DNA from 4 places in the Streptomyces sp. NPDC006012 genome. Region 2 is predicted to be linked to each of the others. Evidence: riboswitches for the same ligand, from Rfam matches in the RefSeq annotation. Region 2 holds a riboswitch; each other region holds the start of a gene.

Region 1 (5,119 bases), on a different contig from region 2:
TTCGCGCCCCGGCCCGGGTTCCGGCCGCTGACCCGTTTCGAGAGCCAGGGACTGGACAAGGGTCATGTGGTGAACGATCTGCTGTTCCGCCGCGTACCGCACCCGGGGCAGCGGCGAGAGCAGTGATGACAGCGGTTCCCCCACCGGATTCATCAACAGGTGATCGTTAGGGTCGATGCCGTGGCCACCTCCTCCCCGTATCCGATATACCCCACCGGCGCCCCGGGCCCGGAGTTCCGGCCGGTGCGCTGGTGGCAGCGCGGGTGGGTGCGGTACGGGGCGCTGATCGCCCTGCTCGCCGTCTCCGGGCTGGTCATCCTGGCGCTGGTGCGCGAGCAGACCGGTACGGAGGGGTTCCTCGTCGGCATCGGACTCGCCGTGCTGCCCGTACCGCTGCTGCTGGCCGCCTTCCGGTGGCTCGACCGGGTCGAGCCCGGACCCTGGCGGAACCTGCTGTTCGCGTTCGCCTGGGGGGCGTGCGCGGCGGCGCTGATCGCCATCGTCGCCAACAGCTTCGCCACGAAATGGATAGCCACCGCGACCGCGGACCCGAGCAACGCGAACACCCTCGGTGCGACCGTCATAGCGCCCGTCATCGAGGAGTCCGCCAAGGCCGCGGCCGTCCTCCTGGTCTTCCTCTTCCGCCGGCGCAACTTCACCGGGATCATCGACGGGATGGTGATAGCCGGGGTCGCCGCCACCGGTTTCGCGTTCACCGAGAACATCCTCTACCTCGGTACGGCCTTCGGCACCGACCAGCTCACCGGTGACCACGGCATCGCCTCCGTCACCGCCGCCACCTTCTTCGTGCGCGTCATCATGTCGCCGTTCGCGCACCCCCTCTTCACCGTCCTCACCGGCATCGGCTTCGGCATCGCCGCGCGCGCCGCGGACCGCCGGCAGGTGCGGCGGGTCCTGCTGCCGCTGTGCGGGCTGCTGCTGGCGATGGGCATGCACGCGTTGTGGAACGGCTCGTCCGCCTTCGGCCGGTTCGGGTTCTTCGTGGTCTACGCGGTGTTCATGGTGCCCGTGTTCGGCCTGCTGACCTGGCTGGCGATCTGGAGCCGGCAGCGTGAACTGCGGACCGTGCGGGAGGAGCTGCCGGCGTATGTGTACGCGGGCTGGCTGGGGCCCGCCGAGCCGTTCGCGCTGGGTTCGATGGGCGCGCGGCGGCTGGCCCGGGACTACGCGGACCACCACCTCGGCAAGCAGGCGGCGCGGACCGTGGCCCAGTACGCGGTGTACGCGACGTCTCTGGCGTTCCTGCGGCAGCGCGGGCAGCGGGGGCGGGCCGGTGCGGACTTCGTCGTGCGGGAGCGGGAACTGCTGGCGGAACTGTGGCAGCGCCGGCAGGTGGCGCGGCCGGCCCTGGAGTACGCGGCACGGGCGACCGCCCGGCACCAGGGGCCGGGCCCCTGGCCGGGCACCTGGCCGCCGGCGCAGTGGCCGGGTACGCCGGGTACCTGGCCAGGGCAGTGGCCGGGGCAGTCACCGGAGCAGCCGTCGGGTACCTGGCCGGTGCAGTCGCCGGGTGGCCGGCCGGGTTCCGGCCCCTCGACGCCGTACGGCTACTCCGTACCGCCCGCCGGCCGTCCCACGGTGCCGTATCCGACGTACAACCCCTACCGGACCTGACGGTGGACACCGTGATGAGCCGCGGGCGGCGGCCATGAGAAAGACCGGGAAGGTCAGGCCGAGGCCCGGGTGAGGCGGTCCACCTCTTCCGTCGTCAGGTTCAGGTCCGCCACGGCGAGCAGCGCCGGGAGCTGGTCCAGCTTCCGGGCCGAGGCGATCGGCGCGACCACGGTCGGCTGGGCCGCGAGCCAGGCCAGGGCCACGGTGGGGACGGCGACGCCGTGGGCCGCGGCGACCTCGTCCAGGGCCGCGAGGACCCGCCGGCCGCGCTCGGTCTCCGCTAGCTCGGCCAGGTTCCCGCCACGCCCGCTGTCCACGGTCGCACCGGGGCGGTACTTGCCCGTGAGGAAGCCGGCGGCCAGGCCGTAGTACGGCAGGACCCCGAGCCCGGCGCGGGCGGCGACGTCCTGCAGGGGACCCTCGTAGGTGTCGCGCGAGACCAGGTTGTAGTGGGGCTGGAGCGCCACGTACCGGGCCAGTCCCTCGCGGTCGGAGAAGTCCAGGGACTCCTGGAGCCGCTCCGCGCTGATGTTGGACGCGGCGATGTGCCGCACCTTGCCGGCCCGCACCAGTTCGTCGAGCGCGCCGATGATCTCCTCGACCGGCACGTCCGGCTGGTCGAAGTGCGTGTAGTAGAGGTCGATGTGGTCGGTCTGCAGACGCCGCAGCGAGGCGTCCGCCGCGGCCTTGATGTTGGCCGCGGACAGTCCCTGGAATTCGGGATGCTGGCCGACCTTGGTGGCGATCAGGACGTCCGCACGGTTACCGCGTGCGGTGATCCAGTTGCCGATGACCGACTCGGACTCGCCGCCCTTGTTCCCCTCGATCCACGACGAGTACGTGTCGGCGGTGTCGATGAGGTTGCCGCCGGCCTCGGTGAAGGCGTCCAGGACGGCGAAGGACGTCGGTTCGTCGGCGGTCCAGCCGAAGACGTTGCCGCCGAGGACGAGCGGGAAGATCTCCAGGTCGGAGGAGCCGAGTCTGTGTAGGGAAGTCATGGTCATCATCAACGCACTCGCCGGAGGTCACCATTCCGCCGACGGACGCAAAGACCCCGTAAAAACACCTGACCGGCAGCCCTGGCGTCGGGGGGATGCCGTCAGGACCGCCGGGGATCAGGGGTGGGTCAGGGGGTGAGGCCCTTGTCGCGCAGCCAGGCCATCGGGTCGATGCCGCTGGACTGGCCGCCCGGGTGGACCTCCAGGTGGAGGTGCGGGCCGGTGACGTTGCCGGTGGCTCCCACGCGGCCGATGAAGTCCCCGGTGGTGACCTTCTGTCCGACGCTCACATTGATCGAGGACTGGTGGCAGAACCAGAGTTCGGTGCCGTCGTCGAGGGTGAGGATCGTGCGGTAGCCGTAGGAGCCGGCCCAGCCCGCCTCGGTGATCGTGCCACTGTGGACGGCCTTGATCAGCGCGCCCGTGGGAGCGGCGAAGTCGAGGCCGGTGTGGTAGCCGGAGGACCACATGGAGCCCGGCTGGCCGAAGGTGCCGGTGAGCGTGTACGAGGGGGTCGGCAGCGTGAACTGCTTGGCCAGCGCGGCCAGGCGCTCCTCCTCGGCCTTCTTCTTGGCGGCGGCCTCCGCCTTCTCCTTGGCGGCGGCGGCCTTGGCCGCGGCATCCTTCTCCGCCTTGGCGGCCGCTGCGGCGACCTGCTTGTCGGCGGCGGACACGGCGGCGGCGACGGCCTTGGTGTCGGCCTGGCCCTGCTGCTGCTCGGCCTGGGCCATGATGCGGTGGCGCAGCGCCTCGCCGGCGTCGGCGGTGCCGTCGGCGGTGTCGGCCTCGGTCACGCCGACGCGGCTCAGTGCGGTCGTGGAGCCCTTGGGGGCGTGCGAGGACGAGTCGTCGCCGAGCAGGGAGCCGACGGAGGGCAGGTCCGGCATGGAGATGGACACCGGGGGCTTGCCGGTGTTGGCGCTGGCCATGCCGCCCGCGCCGACGGCGGCGATGACGCCGACGCCGAGGACCGTGGAGCTACGGGCGAGTCCGCCGCGCTGCTTGGCGACGCGGTGCCGGCCGCGTATCGGGCGGACGGAGTCCTCGGTGGGGTTCCATTCCCCCCAGGTGCCCTGGGCCTCGTCGGCGCAGTAGCCGCCGTAGGCAAAGGTCTCGGTGCCGTACTGGCTCGGCGTGAACGGGGCTTCTGGGGCAGGCCGATTGGACGCCACGCAGGCGTACTCCTTTCCTTCCTCCGCCTACCGGGTTAGCTGACGGGTTCGGAGCAGGAAGGTCTCCTACGCGCTTGTACCGGCCGTGTCTCCACGGTGGTGTCCGCGCGATTCACCCCAAGATGGTGGTTCCCCGGTTCCCTTACGAGATTCGGCGCGTGAGCACGGAGCCGTCTCGGGTGACGGCTGGGACGACCGCGCTGCGTTATCGAACGTTAATAGACCCGGCGGCCAGATTCCAAGCCGTTCAGCTTGATCCTTAACGCAATCCGGTGCGGACTTACCGGTCATGCGCGGCGAAAAACGGGCGACTTGACCTCGGCTGCATCAAAAATCTGAAACCCGAGCGGACCTGACGGAGTTTCAGTTGTTATGCGGAGGGGGTTCGCCCGATCACCCGCCGTGACAATGACCAAGGGGCGATGTACGAGACCGCTGAATACGATGTGCGGGACCGCAAAAAAACTCAGGGCCGGAATCCTTGGAACTGGATTCCGGCCCTGAGCCTTCAGTAGCGGGGACAGGATTTGAACCTGCGACCTCTGGGTTATGAGCCCAGCGAGCTACCGAGCTGCTCCACCCCGCGTCGGTGATGACAACTATACGCCATGCGCAGGACAGCAAACGCACGCACGCCGGTACGGCTCCCGCCCGGTCGAGCGGGAGCCGGTGCGGTTCCCGCTCAGGCGAGCGGGAGAAGCCGTGCGGTTCCCGCTCAGTCGAGCAGATGTCGGTTCGGTTCCTTGGCCGCCGCCTCGTACTCGGGCAGTACGACGACGTCGACGCCCGCGGCCGTCAGCAGCCCGCTCCCGTCGGCACCCGCGACGAACGTGTCGGGCTCCCGCCAGGCGGTGACCACCCGTCGTACCCCCGCGTCCAGGATCAGCCGGGCGCAGGGCGCGGGGCGGGAGGCCCGGCGGGCGCACGGTTCCAGGCTGCTGTAGACGGTGGCCGAGGCCAGCCGCGGATCCGCCGGGTCGATCTTGGCGAGCGCGGCCTCCTCCGCGTGGACCACGGAGTCGTCCGCCTCCCGGGAGAACCCGCGGGCCAGCTCCGTACCGTCCGCGGCCACCACCACCGCGCCCACGCTGAACGCGGTCCGCGAGGGCGGGCACAGCGCCGCCAGCTCGCAGGCGATCCGCATCCAGTGCCGGTCCGCGGCGGCGGCCGTCCCGCCGGTTCCGGGCGCGGTCGGCTCGTACCGCAGCAGGACGACGTCGTCGATCCGCCGGGTCTCCAGCAGCCTGAGGCGTCCGCGCTGGTACTCCCCCGGCCCGAACAGCCGGGGCGCCCCGGGGGCCCCGACCAGCAGCG
Region 2 (5,119 bases):
CAGGACGTGCTCGCGGACCGGTTCCTCGTACGCGAAGCAAGCACCACGTCCTGGGGAGGGACTTCGTGATCCGACCGGTAGCAGTCATCGGTGCCGGGCCTTTCGGCCTGTCCACCGCCGCCCACATCAAGGCGAGCGGGATCCCCGTACGCGTCTTCGGTGACCCCATGGTGAGCTGGCGTGACCACATGCCCGCCGGGATGCTCCTCAAGTCGACCCCGGCGGCGTCCAGCATCGACGCACCGCGGCGCGGCCACACCCTGGCCGACTACTGCGCCGCGGCGGGCATATCGCGGCTGGCCGGCGTCGAGGACATCGTCCCGGTCGGGACGTTCATCTCCTACGGCGAGTGGTTCCAGCGGGAACTGGTGCCCGGCCTGGAACGGGTCCGGGTCGTCTCGGTCGACCACCGCTCGGCCGGCGGCTTCGAGGTCGAGCTGGAGTCGGGCGAGTCGTTCACGGCGCGCGCGGTCGTGGTCGCCACCGGACTGTCGGGCCTGTCCCATCTGCCCCCGGAGCTGGCCGCCGCGGCGGCGGACGGGCCCGCCCCGACCGGCCCGGTGTCCCACAGCTGCCAGCACCACGACCTCAGCCGGTTCGCCGGCCAGGAGCTGATCGTCGTGGGCGCCGGCCAGTCCGCGCTGGAGACGGCGGCGCTGGCGGCCGAGGCGGGTGCGCGGGTAAGGGTGGTCGCGCGGCGCCGGGTCGGCTTCGGTGCCCCGCCTTGGCGTCAGCCGCGGCTGCGCCCCGGGTCGCCGTTCGGCCGCGCCTGGTCGCTGTGGGCCCTCAGCCACTACCCGCAGCCCTACCGCTACCTCCCGGCCCGCACCCGGCACTATCTGGTCCGCCGGGTACTCGGCCCGCTCGGCGCCTGGTGGCTGCGGGACCGCTTCGAGGGCAAGGTACGGGTCGAGGAGATCGACCGTGTCGTGGGCGCGGAAGCCCTCGACGGGGCGCCGGTCCTCACGGTCCGCACGCGTGCCGGTGCCACCGGCCGGCTGGTGGCCGACCACGTCATCGCGGCGACCGGCTACCGCGTCGACATCGCGGCCATGGGCTTTCTGAGTCATGGGCTTCGCACCCGGCTCGCCGTCAGCCGCGGCACTCCGAACCTCGGCCCGGGGTATGTCTCCTCGGTCCCCGGCCTGTACTTCACCGGCCTGCCCGCCGCGGCCTCCTACGGGCCGGTGATGCGCTTCGTGTGCGGCACCGAGTTCGCCTCCCCACGCCTGACCAGACACCTGGTGGCGGCGCACGGCTGAGACCGGCGCCACTCCCGCGTCACGGCTGCACGGGACGAGGCGCTGAATCTGCGAGCCATGGGCGCAAGGGGTGAAGGGGGCAGGGGGTGGAGGGGGTTGAAGGCGAGGCCCGGGAGAGGAGAAGAGAGGACGGACGCTACGGCGTGGCGAGGAGGGAGCGGGAAGCGGGCGTGAGCCGGAGCGGCGCGCTGTCCGTATTCTCGGGTCATGGCCGCTCCTCCCGCATTCTCACTCGTCGCCACCGACCTCGACGGGACCCTCCTGCGTGGTGACGACACCCTCTCCGACCGGTCCCTCGCCGCGCTCGCCCGCGTGGCGCGGGCCGGTGCCCGGCACTTGGTGGTCACCGGGCGCCCCGCCCCACGGGTACGGCCGCTGCTGGACAGACTCGGCGGTGAGGGGCTCGCGGTGTGCGGACAGGGCGCGCAGTTGTACGACGCCGGCGCGGACCGCCTGCTGTGGTCGGTCACCCTGGACCGGGAGTTGGCGGAGACCGCGCTCGGCAAGATCGAGGCCGAGGTGGGGCAGGTGTACGCGGCCGTCGACCAGGACGGGGTGGACGGGCTCACGCTCATCGAACCCGGGTATCTGATGCCGCATCCGACGCTGCCGGCCGTCCGTGTCGAGCGGCGTGACGATCTGTGGTGCGCGCCCATCAGCAAGGTCCTGCTGCGGCATCCCGCGCTGTCCGACGACGAGTTGGCGGCGACGGCGCGCTCGGCCGTGGGTTCCCTGGCGAGCGTCACGATGTCGGGGCCGGGGACCGTGGAGTTGCAGCCGTGCGGCATCACCAAGGCCACCGGTCTGGCGCTGGCGGCCGAGCACCTGCGGCTGGGCGCGGACCGGGCCGTCGCATTCGGCGACATGCCGAACGACATCCCGATGTTCCGGTGGGCCGCCTACGGGGTGGCGATGGAGGGCGCTCACCCCGAACTCAAGGCGGTGGCCGACGAGATCACCATGTCGAACGAGGACGACGGCGTGGCCGTCGTCCTCGAACGACTGTTTCCGGGAACCCCGTGAACGGTTCGGCCGCGAGCAGCGGGCTCGTCAGCAGGCGCTGTTGACGGCGGATCCGCCGGTCGCCGCTGTCGACGGTGGATCCGTCAGTAGGCGCCGTTGACGTTGTCGATCGAGCCGTAGCGGTGGGCGGCGTAGTTGCAGGCTGCCGTTATGTTGGCGACGGGGTCGTAGATGTCGTTCGACGTGCCCGCAACGTGGTAGGTCCGGAACGTCGGGTCGATCACCTGGAGCAGGCCCTTGGACGGGATGCCCTTCGCCGCGTTGGAGTCCCAGAGGTTGATGGCACGGGGGTTGCCCGAGGACTCGCGGATGATGTTGCGGTAGATGCCGTTGTAGGTGCCCGGGATCTTGTGGCGGGCCATGACGGAGAGCGACTCGCGGATCCAGCCGTCGAGGTTGTTCTTGTATCCGGCCGTGGTCACGGCCGTGGTGGTCCCGCTGACGGCCGCCGTGGGCGCGGTGGTGGCCGCGTGGGCGCCGGTGGCACCGATGAGAGGCAGAGCGAGTACGGCGGCACCCGTGCCGGCGACCGCGAGGGCGCGAGCGAGGCGGTTGACGCGGTGACGGCGGGGCTGAGCGGCAGCAGACATGGTGTTCCTCTCCGGCGCCTGCGAGGTGAGCTGTCGGGTTCGGGCGGGGAGACGCCCGGCCAGGCCGCCACATGGCGACTCGGCTTCACCCCTAGCCGTTCCGGTCGGCTGTGCCGTCCGGCCCGGCGACTTACCTGGGTCCCCCGCTCCTGCCGTACGAATTTGTGTTCGTCGATGGGTTCACGACGGGTGGCGGCAGGATTTGGCGTCCACCCGACTGGCCCGGAAGCTATGCGACCGCACATGCCGGAAACAAGTACCGGATTCATAGATCATGCGGATTGCCTGCGAGATGAGGCGTATGACCGCTAGATCCTTTGCGACTGCCAACGGTCAACTGTGCGACTGGAGGCGGGTGGTTGAGGGTCCGGCTCGGAGGTCGACACGCCGTAGCGTGTGACCCAAATCACTCATCCGAGAATCGAAGTGCATTAGGTATCAAGGGGGATTGAAGTGCCAATAACGGCAAAACGGTCACTTCACCCTATGGGCCGCTGAATTACTTCTTTTCGCGCCCGGCGGAAGGTCGCCTCGGTGTCTGTCGCGCAGAGCGCCTCGTCGGCGGCGTGGAAGTGGCCTGCCTCACAGGCGAACTCCGGACGGACCTGGACCGTCGTGTCCCGTGCCTGGTCAGGCCGTTGCGGACGGCTCGACAGGTCCGAGTTGGCGCGGGCCGACAGCGGGGTGCCGGGTGGTTGTGTGCGTCTCCGGTGCGTCCTCGGTTCGTTCCGGGACCGTCTGGGGGTGTGTGCGTACTCGTGTGGCACGCAGTGACTTTATTCCGCCTTCCGTCCGCATTTTTTCCGTCCGCGTTCCTTCCGCCGCTCGTCCTTGATGTCGCTCCTTATATACGGGTCGCCCGGGAACGGTCCGTCCGGCGTGACGGACCAGTTCACGCTCGGCGGTTCGGCCGGTTCCGGCGCCGTGCTTCGATCGTGGGGTCCAGGGCCCGGACCCGTACCGGCGGTCGGGCGGCGCGCTGCCCTTCAGTCAGTGGTCCCACCAGCGCGGAGTCTCCTTGAGGAACTCGACGGTCGGTCGGGGTGACCGGCCGCGCTCGGGGTACTGGTGCGACCAGGGGCCGATCAGTCCACGGACGCGGTCGTGGGGCAGCGCTCGACCGGACGGAGGACGGTACGGAGGGCAGTGGTCGTGGTACGGGTCGGGCCGGCCGCCCGCCGCAGGCACCGCGGCCTTGATGGCACCGCGTGCCGCGAGCCCGTCGGTACGGCTGTACGTTTCACCGCTGCTGCCGTCTCCGAGTGCGCCGTGGGTTCCGGGCCTTCTGCCGTCCGAGGGGGCATGGGCGTCTTCGGCCTGCCGTCGCTTGGCCGGATGCCGCCCTGGGGCCGCTCCCCGCCTTCTGGTCGGATGCTGCCTCCCGGGGTACCCCCTCCCTCCGGTCGGACCTCGCCCCCGGGTCGCTCCACGCCACCCGGCCATTCATCACCCCCGGGGCGCCCCCCATCTCCAGCCCGACCAAATGCACCAGTTTGACTTGCTTCCCCTATGTATGCGTTTTTCAGGGAGGGGTGCCGGCGCAGGAGATGCCGAACATGTCCACGGCGCTGTCGCATCAGGGTTGCGCGGCCGGCCGCTCGACGACCTCCACCTCGTCCGCCGCCTCCACTCCATCCGGAGTCTTCGCCCCATCCGCGGTCTTCACTCCGTCCGCCGCCCCCGGTCCGCCGTCTCCGCCGCAGGGCGGCCCCGTCGCCCCCCTCGCTGGTGCCGCACCTGTGCGCGTCGACCCGGACGGACGTATGGCCGTGTTCTGCGTACGCGTACCGGGGGTGCTGCTGGGTGTCGCGTGGCGCGGTTCGGTCGGTGAGTCGGTCGGGGTGAATCCCGGAGCTGGGGGTGGGCGGGGCTGGTGCGGGTTCGGCTGTCAGCGGGCGCCACGCGCGCGTGCGGGTGCGTCCCGTCGGGCAGAGGGGATCCGGAGGTCTGTGCGGGCGGTCTCGCGGGGGAAGGGCGTGCGGATGTGCAGGGGCTGCGCTCCGAGGCATTAGTGGGGCAAAAGATGTGATATGCCGCCAACTCGATGAATATCGGATTGTATCAACTGATCAGCAACATACCGGTCGTGATTCGGTACCGCCCGGCCTGGGCCGTGGGCGCTATCGGTGATCGAAACCTGACCGGATACGCTGACTTGAGTGATGGCACCGACCTATCGACAAACCGTGTAACCGCCAGCAGACACCAGCAGACAGGAGACCCCTCGTGACCGTCGTCGGGCCG
Region 3 (5,119 bases), on a different contig from region 2:
GGGCGGGGCGGACTGGTGGTGGTCCTGGGCGAACCGTGCGCCGGGAAGTCCTACACCGCGTGGAACGCCGTACGGTCGCTCGCGGAGGAGGGCTACCTGCTGTACGCCCCCGATCCGCACGACGACCTTCGCCGGCTGCCCGGCGAGCTGAAGGACAGTCCGGGCAAGCGGGTCCTCTGGCTCGACGAACTCAGTGACCACCTCGGCCCGGGCGGACTGGACCGGCGGCTGTTGCAGCGCTTCACCGGCCGCGGTGTGGTGGTGCTCGGCACGATGTCCGCGCGGGAGTACTACCGGCGGCGTTCCGGCACCGGCCCGGCTGAGAGCGTGCTGGCGCTGGCCCGCACGGTCGAACTGGCCCGGGAATGGAGCGAGTCGGAGCTTGAGCGGCTGGCCGGGCACACCGACGACCCGCGCGCGTACCCGGCCTACATGTGGAGCGGGCGGGAGGGTGCCGCCTCCTACTTCGCGATCGGGCACCTGCTGTACGACGAGTGGCAGCGCCTCGGCACGCAGACCGAGCATCCGCGCGGGCGGCTGCTGGTGCGGGCGGCCGTCGACCTGGCGCGGTGCGGCGTCACGGAGGCCGTGCCGGTGGAGCTGCTGCTGCGGGCGGCGGCCTGCTATCCGGCCCACGGCGCGGAGCGGGAGGCCCTCGAAACCGGGCTGGCCTGGGCCACGGCGCCGATGTTCGGGATTTCCGGGCTGCTCGTGGCGGGGGAGAAGACCGGCACGTGGCGGGCGTACGGGGCGCTCGTCGCTGAGGCGCTGCGGTCGGGCGGCCTGCCGCCCGTTCCGGACGACGTGTGGTGGACGCTGCTCGGGGACCGGGAGGTCGACCGCGCGGCCGTACTGGACGGGGCCCGGGCCGCGCTGCGACCGCGGGTGGACGGGGGCGACATCCCGGTCATCATGCGGTTCGCGTCGCTGACCGAGGGGACGGAGCGGGAGGACTGGTACCGCAGGGCCGCGGACCTCGGGCACCAGCCGGCGGTCCTCCAACTGGCGACGCTGCTGCTGCGCCGTGGCGACGACGGGCAGGCGATCCCGTACCTGGAGGCGGCTGCGCGACGCGGTGCGGTGGAGGCAGCCCGGCAGCTCGCCGTGATCTACGAGGTCCGCGCCCGGTACTGGTGGGACCGGAGCCGTTCCCACGTGCCCGCGCCCGATACCGTCGAAGAGTGACCGACCAGCCCCTCCCCCCGGCCTCAGCCCCCGCCGCGCCCTCCCTCTTCACCTGGGAGTTCGCCGCGGACCCCTACCCGGCGTACGCCTGGCTGCGCGAGCACGCCCCCGTGCACCGGACGGAACTGCCCAGCGGGGTCGAGGCATGGCTGATCACGCGTTACGCGGACGCGAAGCAGGCGCTGGCCGATCCGCGGCTGTCGAAGAATCCGGCACATCACGACGAGCCCGAGCACGCCAAGGGCAAGACCGGGATCCCGGGGGAGCGCAAGGCCGAGCTGATGACGCATCTGCTCAACATCGACCCGCCGGACCACACCCGGCTGCGCCGGCTGGTCAGCAAGGCGTTCACGCCGCGGCGGGTCGCCGAGTTCGCACCGCGGGTGCAGCAGCTCAGCGATCAGCTCATCGACCGGTTCGCGGCCAGCGGCTCGGCCGACCTCATCCATGAGTTCGCCTTCCCGCTGCCCATCTACGCCATCTGCGACCTGCTCGGCGTTCCGCGTGAGGACCAGGACGACTTCCGGGACTGGGCGGGGATGATGATCCGGCACGGGGGAGGGCCCCGGGGCGGGGTGGCCCGGTCGGTGAAGAAGATGCGCGGCTACCTGGCCGAGCTGATCCACCGCAAGCGCGCCGCGCTGCCCGCCGAGCCCGCGCCCGGCGAGGACCTCATCTCCGGCCTCATCCGCGCCTCGGACCAGGGCGAGCACCTCACGGAGAACGAGGCGGCGGCGATGGCCTTCATCCTGCTGTTCGCCGGGTTCGAGACGACCGTCAACCTCATCGGCAACGGCACCTACGCGCTGCTCACCCACGCCGGGCAGCGCGACCGGCTGCAGAACTCCCTCGCGGCCGGGGACCGGGCGCTGCTGGCGAGCGGGATCGAGGAGCTGCTGCGTTACGACGGTCCGGTGGAGCTCGCCACCTGGCGGTTCGCCACCGAGCCGGTCCACATCGGCGGGCAGCGGATCGCGGCCGGCGACCCCGTCCTGGTCGTTCTGGCCGCCGCGGACCGGGACCCGGAGCGGTTCGCCGATCCGGACGTGCTCGATCTCGGCCGGCGTGACAACCAACACCTCGGCTACGGGCACGGAATCCACTACTGCCTCGGCGCCCCGCTCGCCCGGCTGGAGGGCCAATCCGCGCTCGCCACCCTCCTCACCCGCCTCCCCGATCTGCGACTTGCGGCGGATCCGGCCGATCTGCGGTGGCGAGGCGGGCTCATCATGCGCGGATTGCGCACTTTGCCGGTGGAGTTCACCCCTGTCCGGTGATCGACCGGACTGCGAAATGCCGTACGCCCTTGCCGGAAAGGGAAAATGACAGCGTTTCACGGCTGTGATCTTCATGTGATCCGTGCGGCATTAACTTGTGACAAGGGATCGTATGCCTATACGTTCACCCCTCGGTGCGGTAGTCCGGCACGATCCACCGCACCGGTCAGTGCCGTCGCGCGAAAGGCTTCCGCATGCTCACCGGGAACGGTCGTCACCGTCGCCCCCGCCAGGCTCCGGCCCTCGTCGTCGCGGCCGGAGTGACCGGCTCCGCGATTGCCATCCCGCTCCTCGCCGCCACCGCCGCGAGTGCGGCCGACGGCACCACCTGGGACCGGGTGGCCGAGTGCGAGAGCGGCGGCTCATGGAGCGCCAGCACGGGCAACGCGTACTACGGCGGACTGCAGATCTCGCAGCAGGACTGGGACAAGTACGGCGGTGACAAGTACGCGGCCACCCCGGACCAGGCCAGCCGCCAGCAGCAGATCGCGGTCGCCGAGAAGATCCTCGCCGACCAGGGGACGACCCCCTGGGCCACCTGCGCCCTGCTCTCCGGGCTCTCCGCCAAGTCGGGCCATGTCGGGGTCGACACCGGCGTCACGGGTGGCTCCTCGACCGGCCAGAAGAATTCCCCGGAGAATTCGGAGGATGGGGAGGATTCGGACGAGTCGGGTTCGAAGGGTTCGGCGAACGGTTCTGGTTCATCTGGTTCATCTGGTTCGTCCGGATTGACCGGCTCGCTTGGCTTGTCCGACTCGCCGCCGTCGTCCGACACCTCCTCGGATTCCACTTCGGGCTCCCTCCTCGGTGGTTCGCCGTCCGGCTCTCCGTCGCCGAGCGCGAGCGCGAGTCCGGGTGTGGGCCATGGCGCGACGGGCGGGCCTGCAAAATCCGGCAAGTCCGACAAGTCGGCATCGCCTGACTCCAGTGCTTCGCCGGGAATCGGTGGTTCATCCACGGAATCCCCCGGTTCGGCCGATGAGGACAACTCCTGGCGGACCGGCGGCTCCTGGAGCCTGGTCGACACCGGTTCCCTGGACGGCGGCGGCCGTCACCGGGGTGGCAGTGCGGATGAAAGCGGGACAAGCGGGACGGGTGGCCGAGGGGCTGCGCCGTCCGGCAAGCACGCCTACACCGTCCGGGCCGGCGACACCCTCGGCTCCATCGCCGACTCGCTTGGCGTGGACGGCGGCTGGCACGCGCTGTACGCCGCCAACAAGAAGGCCATCGGTTCCGACCCGGATCACATCACCCCCGGTCAGACCCTGAAGGCCGCGGCTGAAGGGCACGCCGGATAGCGGGAGTTGGCATCCCGCTTCGGGCTTAATGTCCGCTTTGGTGAAAGTGTGGGATGAGTCTCAGAAGCCTTGATCGTCTTTGAAATTCCGCGGATCGCGTGTCTACGGTCATGACCGCTCGCCACCGCGGGCCCCGGCTGCCGCAACGCCGAATCCTGCCAGCGGCCGTACGGGAACAGCCGTCGCGTCAAGCGCCGTAGGCAGGAGCGGGGGACCCAAGGTAGGTGCCGCTGCGGTCGGTTGACCGAAGCGGCTAGGGGTGAAGCCGTGCCTCCACGCGGAGGTGCGGCCGGGCAACTCAACCGGCCCGAACCCGACAGCTCACCTCGCAGGCGTCGGTGAGGGGATCGATCCATGCTGTTCTCCAGCAAGGGCAAGCACCGTCGCCCGTCCAAGGCCACCCGTGTCGTCGCGCTCGCCGGTGTCACCGGTGCCGCCGTCGCCGTCCCGCTGATGGCCGTCGGCAACGCCTCCGCCGCCACCGCCTCCGAGTGGGACGCCGTCGCCCGGTGCGAGTCCGGCGGCAACTGGTCCATCAACACCGGCAACAGCTACTACGGCGGCCTGCAGTTCTCCGCCTCCACCTGGGCCGCCTACGGCGGCACGCAGTACGCGGCTTCCGCCGACAAGGCCACCAAGGCGCAGCAGATATCGGTCGCCGAGAAGGTCCTCGCGAGCCAGGGCAAGGGCGCCTGGCCGGTCTGCGGCACGGGCCTGTCCGGCAGCCCCTACTCCGGTGGCGGCTCCAGCGGTTCGGGTTCCGGCTCCAGCGGTTCCGGTTCGACCGGCTCCACCTCCAGCCGTGCCACCGAGCAGCAGGCCGCCTCCCGCTCCGCCGACCGCCCGGCCGCGAGCAGGACCGTCACCACCCCGACGGGCAAGAAGGTCAAGAAGGGCGACGGCGAGTACAAGGTCGTCAAGGGCGACACCCTCAGCTCGATCGCCGAGAAGCACCACGTCGCCGGCGGCTGGCAGAAGCTGTTCGAGCTGAACAAGGACATCGTCGAGAACGCCGACCTCATCTACCCGGGTCAGCAGTTCCACCTGAAGTGACCCCGGCAACCGCCTCGGGCGCAGGCCCCGGCCGCCGGCTCCGCGAGCGGCGGCCCGGGGTCCGCTCCTGAAGCGCTCCCCGGCCGGCCGGTGACCCCGCCGGTCCGGCCGCCGGTCAGCGAGACAGCCGGTCCGCTCCGGAAGCACTCCCCTCCGCCGGTCAGCAACGCGGCCGGTCCGCTTCTGATGCACTCCCCGGCCGCTCGGTGACCCCGCCGATCCGCTCCTGAAGCACTCCTATCAGACCGCTCCAGAACCGTCCCGGTGGTTGCTTCTGACTCCGGTGGTTGCCTTCTGGCTCCGGTG
Region 4 (5,119 bases), on a different contig from region 2:
CCCACTCCGTACGTCCTGTACATTTTTTACAGAGAGTCTTCGCCGGAAGCGGCCACGCCGCGAGGAGGGGTACGTCATGATCCGACCGTCCGCCCGCCACGTCCTGCCCGAGTTCACCGAGCGCACCGGAAACGGCCTGCGCACGCTCGATCCGTACTCGAAACTCCTCCAGGAACGGATCGTCCTGCTGGGCACGCCGATCGACGACGCCGCGGCGAACGACGTGACGGCGCAGCTCATGCACCTCGAACACGACGCGCCGGACCGGGACATCTCGCTGTACGTCAATTCCCCCGGCGGCTCGTTCAGCGCGATGACGGCGATCTACGACACCATGCAGTACCTCACCTGCGACGTGGAGACCGTCTGCCTGGGGCAGGCCGGCGCCTCGGCGGCCGTGCTGCTCGCGGCCGGCGCACCCGGCAAGCGGCTCGCCCTGCCGGGCGCGCGGCTGCTGCTCCAGCAGCCGTCGCTGCCCCAGCCGGCGCACGGGCAGCCCAGCGACCTCCTCATCGAGGCCGGGGAACTGACCCGCGTCCGCGCCCTCCAGGAGCAGCTGCTGACCCGCCACACCGGACGCACCCCGGAGCAGGTCCACGCGGACCTGGAACGGGATCTGGTCCTGGACGCCCGAGGCGCGGTGCAGTACGGACTGGTGGACCGCATCGTCCACAGCCGCGGGGCCGCGCGCACGCCGGACGCCGGGTGAGCCGCGGGTGCTGCCGCCGGAGCTGCCGCCGCTGCCCTCCCTGACCCGCGCCGAGGGCGAACTGATCGACCGTTACCTCCGAGCGGTCGACCTGCTGGGCCGGATCAACCCGGCGCACGGCGCGGACACCTACCCCGCGCTGCGGGCCGCCCAGGCGCTGGCGCGCACGGCGGTCGAACTGCGGGACGCGCTGGCCCTGATGCACCGGCGGGGCGAGACCGAGCTGCACGCGGCCACGCTGGCGCGGGCGCTGCGGGTGCTGGACGGCGAGCGCCGCAGCGCCCGGGTGGTCCTGCCGCCGGACGACAGGAGGTGATCCGGGGCTCCCCGGGCCCCCGTGGTCAGCCGAGCCGGCGAAACGCCTGGGGCCCGGATGAAACGGCCCAACCGGCTTACCCCTGTTCGGTGTAGAGGGGTGCCTCTTTTCGGGACCGGGACGGTTGCACGGGGCGCGAGGCAGACAGCGCCGCCGAAGCGCTCCCGTGCTGGTCCGAGGGCTCGTCGGCGTTTCGGCCACGGACGAAATGGACCACCGTCCGCCCAAACGGGTGAGTGATGAGCAAAGACACACGTCGCCGATTCCATTGGGATTTTCCGACAGTTGTGAGTGAAGATCCCTGTCTGACGACAAGCCCCCGCCACCGCGGCGGGGCGGTCCGGGCGGACGCCGAGTCCTGCCGCCGCCCGGATGCCCGGTCGACAGGAGTGGATCGGCAGGAGTGGAGGACCCAGGCAAGACGGGTCGCCGGAGCGGACGCGGGTCCGTTCCGAGCAGCCCTTGGGGTGAAGCCGTGGCGACACGGCCGGGCAACTTCGCCAGCCCGAATCCGACAGGTCATCCTTCACAGGCGGCTGACGAAGGGTTGCGCATGACTGCGCTCAATCGTGTCCCATCGCTGATGGCGCGGGCCGGTACGGCCTCGGCGCTCACCCTCGCCGCCGTGGGCGGCTCGATCGTGGCCCCTGGCCTGGCACCCGAGGCAGAGGCCGCCGCCATGGGAGCCAGAGCCCTCAAGGTCGCGGCATCCAAGAAGGGTGCCCCGTACAAGTGGGGAGCCACCGGCCCGCGCAGGTTCGACTGCTCCGGGCTCACGCTGTACTCGTTCAAGAAGGCGGGCAAGGCCCTGCCGCGTACGGCGGCCCAGCAGTACAACAAGACGCGCCACATCTCGGTCAAGAACCGCAAGGCCGGAGACCTCGTGTTCTTCCATTCGGGTTTCGGCGTCTACCACGTCGGCATCTACGCCGGCAAAGGGAAGATCTGGCACGCTCCGAAGACCGGGGACGTGGTCCGGCTGGAGAAGATCTGGACCAGGAGGGTCTGGTATGGACGGGTGAACTGACCGGCCGGAGGGGATGCCGGGCCCTGATGTGCCGTCATCTCTGCGGCGCCCGCTTACGTCTGACCGGGCATCACGGCAGCAGGCGCTCCGAGGGCAGGGCCGCGCCGAGAGTCGTCAGGGCCGGCCCTGCGCCCACGGCGCGGGCCCGCGCGACCCGGGGTTCGCGCCGCGGTGGCTCGGCACGCTCCCGGCGGCCGAAAACGTCTGCCGCCCCGGTGCTCGCCGCGTTCCGCCGGCTCCGTCTTGGCGTGAAGCCCCTGCCCGCCACAGGCGTGAACGCTACGGTTCCTGCTGCCCCACCGCCGTCACCGGCTGGGCCGGCACGGTACAGGGCAACTCGACGGAGATGGTCTTGCCGCCCTCGCGGGTGGGGCGGACGTGCAGCTTGCCGCCGCATTCGGCGGTGAGCCAGCGGATGATGACCATGCCGCGGCCGTTGTCCTGCTGAACGGCCGCGGGAAGTCTCTTCGGGAAACGCGGATGGCTGTCGGTGACACCGATGCGCAGGCGTCGGTCCCGGTCGAACACCAGGTCCACCGTGAAGGTGGGCGACTGGCCGAAAGTGTGCTGTACGGCGTTGGTGGCGAGTTCGGAGACGATGAGCCGGACCGTGTCGCCGATGTCCGTGTCCGGCGCCATGCCCCACTCCGCGAGGGTGCCCATCACATGGGAGCGGGCGGCGGAGACCGAGGCGGGGTCGCTCGGCAGAGTGACGGATGCTTCCAGATGGTCTGCCATGGCGATCTCGCCCCTTTCCCACGGGACCGCAGTCCGACATGGAGCGGATGGTTCGAGTACGGTCCCGGACTGGTGCTTCGTCGCCAGACTGCCATTATTGCGCCGGTCACGAGGGGCGATCCACCAAGATATGCATATATCTGTCGCTCGAAGCGGTGAACTCTGCGACGGCAGACCGTATTTGGGCGGCTCGGAAGGAGTAAGGAGTAGCCCATGCAGAACGGTCCCGCGGTGCGCCGCAGGAAACTGGGCGCCGAACTGCGCGCCCTGCGCACCGGCACGGGTCTCACGAGCGGTGAGGCGGCCCGACTGGTGGGCTGGCACCAGTCGAAGGTGAGTCGCGTCGAGACGGGCGCCAGCGGCGTGAAGCCGACCGACGTGCGCTTATTGCTCGATGCCTACGGCGTGACGGACATCCAGTTGCGCGAGTTGCTCCTGATTCTGGCGGGATCCGAGGACGCCGGCGGCCGGCACCACTGGTGGCATGCCTACCGCGGGGTACTGCCGCCCACCTACCGGGACTTCATCAGCCTGGAGTCGCAGGCCAGCCGGATGCGCACGCTGGAGACGGCGGTGGTCCCGGGGTTGCTGCAGACGCCCGAGTACGCCCGTGCGGTGACCCGGGCCGCGGTGGAGGGCCTCGCCGAGGACCGGCTGGACACGCTGGTGGAGGTGCGGCTCGCCCGGCAGGACGTGCTGCGCTCGCAGCCGCCACTGGAGCTGAGCGCCGTCCTGGACGAGGCAGTGCTGCGCCGCGAGGTCGGCGGTCCGGACGTCATGGCCCGGCAGTTGGAACGGCTCATGGAGGCGGCACGCCTGCCCCAGGTCAGGCTTCAGGTGCTGCCGCTCGCCGCCGGAGCACACATCGGCATCACCGGCCCTTTCGTTATCTTCTCATTTCCGAACACATCTGATCTGGATGTTGTTGTTCTCGACCATTTGACGAGTAGCCTCTACCTCGAACGGAAAGAAGACCTCCAGGCATACACAGAGGCCTTCAACACCCTTCAGTTCCACGCTCTTTCACCCGAGGACTCGTTGGATTACATCGCCGGGATAGGTGACGGCGCGTAAGGAGGCACCATGACCGCACTGCCTCGGAACGTACCTTCCGCTTCCGAACTCTCCGCTGTGCACTGGCTGCGCAGCAGCTACAGCACGGGAGCCAACAACTGCGTGGAGACGGCCCGGCCGTGCTCCGGTCCCTGGACCGGGCTGCTCGCCGTGCGCGACTCCAAGGACCCGACCGGACCCGCGCTGCTCTTCTCCCCCGGGAGCTGGGCTGGTTTCGTCGCCGCGCTGCGTTGATCCCCGCACCCCACTGTCCGATCAGTTCCTGACCGCTTCCGATCGTTTCCGCCCTGGCGGAGCACGGCCGTGTCACGCCGACTCATGGTCGCGCCTCGCCGATCACCCGGACAGCGCATGCGATCTCCGCCCCGGAGAGGTCCGCACGAGCGGTCAGCCTGAGCCGTGAAACGCCGTCGGGCACGGAAGGAGGACGGAAACAGCCCACGGCCAGGCCCGCCGCACGGCAGTCCGCCGCCCAGCGGACGGCGCCCTCCGGGGACGGCGCACGCACGGAGACGACCGCGGCGTCCGGGCGTACTGCCGCAAGACCCGTCGCGGTCAGCCGTGCGTACAGCTCGGCGGCGACCGCACGCGCGCGTGCGGCCCGTGCGGGTTCGCGCCGCAGCAGGCGCAGGGCCGCGAGTGCCGCGCCCGCCGCCGCGGGCGCGAGGCCCGTGTCGAAGATGAACGTACGGGCCGCGTTGACCAGATGGTCGATCACCCGCGCGGGACCGAGCACGGCGCCGCCCTGGCTGCCCAGTGACTTGGACAGCGTGATCGTGGCGACGACGTCGTCGGCGCCTGAGAGACCGGCAGCGTCCGGGGCTCCCCGGCCGCCCTCCCCCAGCACGCCGAAGCCGTGGGCGTCGTCCATGAGCAGCCCCGCGCCGCCCTCCCGGCACACCTCGGCGAGGTCGGCGAGCGGCGCGGCGTCCCCGTCGACCGAGAAGACCGTGTCGGAGACGACGAGCGCGGGCCCCGTGTGCGTGTCCAGCGCCTTGCGCACCCCGTCCGGGTCGGCGTGTGCGACGACCTGGGTGACACCGCGCGCCAGCCGGCAGCCGTCGATGAGGGAGGCGTGGTTGCCCGCGTCGGAGACGATCAGGGAGCCGTGCGGCGCCAGCGCGGTGACCGCGGCGAGGTTGGCGGCGTATCCGGAGGAGAAGACCAGGGCCGCCTCGAAACCGCAGAAGGCGGCCAGCTCACGCTCCAGTTCGGTATGCAGCTCCGTGGTGCCGGTGACCAGCCGGGAGCCGGT

Evidence for each region. A riboswitch is a leader RNA that binds a small molecule or an ion and turns the genes downstream of it on or off. The one in region 2 is predicted to bind cyclic di-AMP.
Region 1: another riboswitch for cyclic di-AMP. It lies ahead of ACFYPJ_RS33480 (M23 family metallopeptidase); the one in region 2 lies ahead of ACFYPJ_RS07495 (transglycosylase SLT domain-containing protein).
Region 3: another riboswitch for cyclic di-AMP. It lies ahead of ACFYPJ_RS26375 (transglycosylase family protein); the one in region 2 lies ahead of ACFYPJ_RS07495 (transglycosylase SLT domain-containing protein).
Region 4: another riboswitch for cyclic di-AMP. It lies ahead of ACFYPJ_RS13495 (C40 family peptidase); the one in region 2 lies ahead of ACFYPJ_RS07495 (transglycosylase SLT domain-containing protein).

Annotation. Positions count from the first base shown of each region.
Region 1 covers NZ_JBIAIE010000029.1:79,967-85,085, reverse strand. The annotation lists gene trmB (tRNA (guanosine(46)-N7)-methyltransferase TrmB) at 1-126, shown strand, start outside; gene ACFYPJ_RS33490 (PrsW family intramembrane metalloprotease) at 181-1,635, shown strand; gene ACFYPJ_RS33485 (aldo/keto reductase) at 1,689-2,633, opposite strand; gene ACFYPJ_RS33480 (M23 family metallopeptidase) at 2,762-3,805, opposite strand; cyclic di-AMP (ydaO/yuaA leader) riboswitch at 3,813-3,972, opposite strand; tRNA gene ACFYPJ_RS33475 (tRNA-Met) at 4,318-4,391, opposite strand; gene ACFYPJ_RS33470 (dihydrofolate reductase family protein) at 4,521-5,119, opposite strand, start outside.
Region 2 covers NZ_JBIAIE010000003.1:139,302-144,420, forward strand. The annotation lists gene ACFYPJ_RS07480 (hypothetical protein) at 1-69, shown strand, start outside; gene ACFYPJ_RS07485 (FAD-dependent oxidoreductase) at 66-1,262, shown strand; gene ACFYPJ_RS07490 (HAD family hydrolase) at 1,470-2,285, shown strand; gene ACFYPJ_RS07495 (transglycosylase SLT domain-containing protein) at 2,369-2,875, opposite strand; cyclic di-AMP (ydaO/yuaA leader) riboswitch at 2,878-3,059, opposite strand; partial or broken gene ACFYPJ_RS07500 (peptidase S15) at 3,869-4,081, opposite strand; gene ACFYPJ_RS07505 (polyprenyl synthetase family protein) at 5,102-5,119, shown strand, end outside.
Region 3 covers NZ_JBIAIE010000018.1:242-5,360, reverse strand. The annotation lists gene ACFYPJ_RS26390 (hypothetical protein) at 1-1,185, shown strand, start outside; gene ACFYPJ_RS26385 (cytochrome P450) at 1,182-2,462, shown strand; gene ACFYPJ_RS26380 (transglycosylase family protein) at 2,657-3,760, shown strand; cyclic di-AMP (ydaO/yuaA leader) riboswitch at 3,943-4,110, shown strand; gene ACFYPJ_RS26375 (transglycosylase family protein) at 4,115-4,813, shown strand.
Region 4 covers NZ_JBIAIE010000006.1:8,989-14,107, reverse strand. The annotation lists gene ACFYPJ_RS13505 (ATP-dependent Clp protease proteolytic subunit) at 77-709, shown strand; gene ACFYPJ_RS13500 (hypothetical protein) at 717-1,025, shown strand; cyclic di-AMP (ydaO/yuaA leader) riboswitch at 1,365-1,575, shown strand; gene ACFYPJ_RS13495 (C40 family peptidase) at 1,579-2,052, shown strand; gene ACFYPJ_RS13490 (ATP-binding protein) at 2,332-2,790, opposite strand; gene ACFYPJ_RS13485 (helix-turn-helix domain-containing protein) at 3,004-3,864, shown strand; gene ACFYPJ_RS13480 (DUF397 domain-containing protein) at 3,874-4,098, shown strand; gene ACFYPJ_RS13475 (8-amino-7-oxononanoate synthase) at 4,181-5,119, opposite strand, start outside.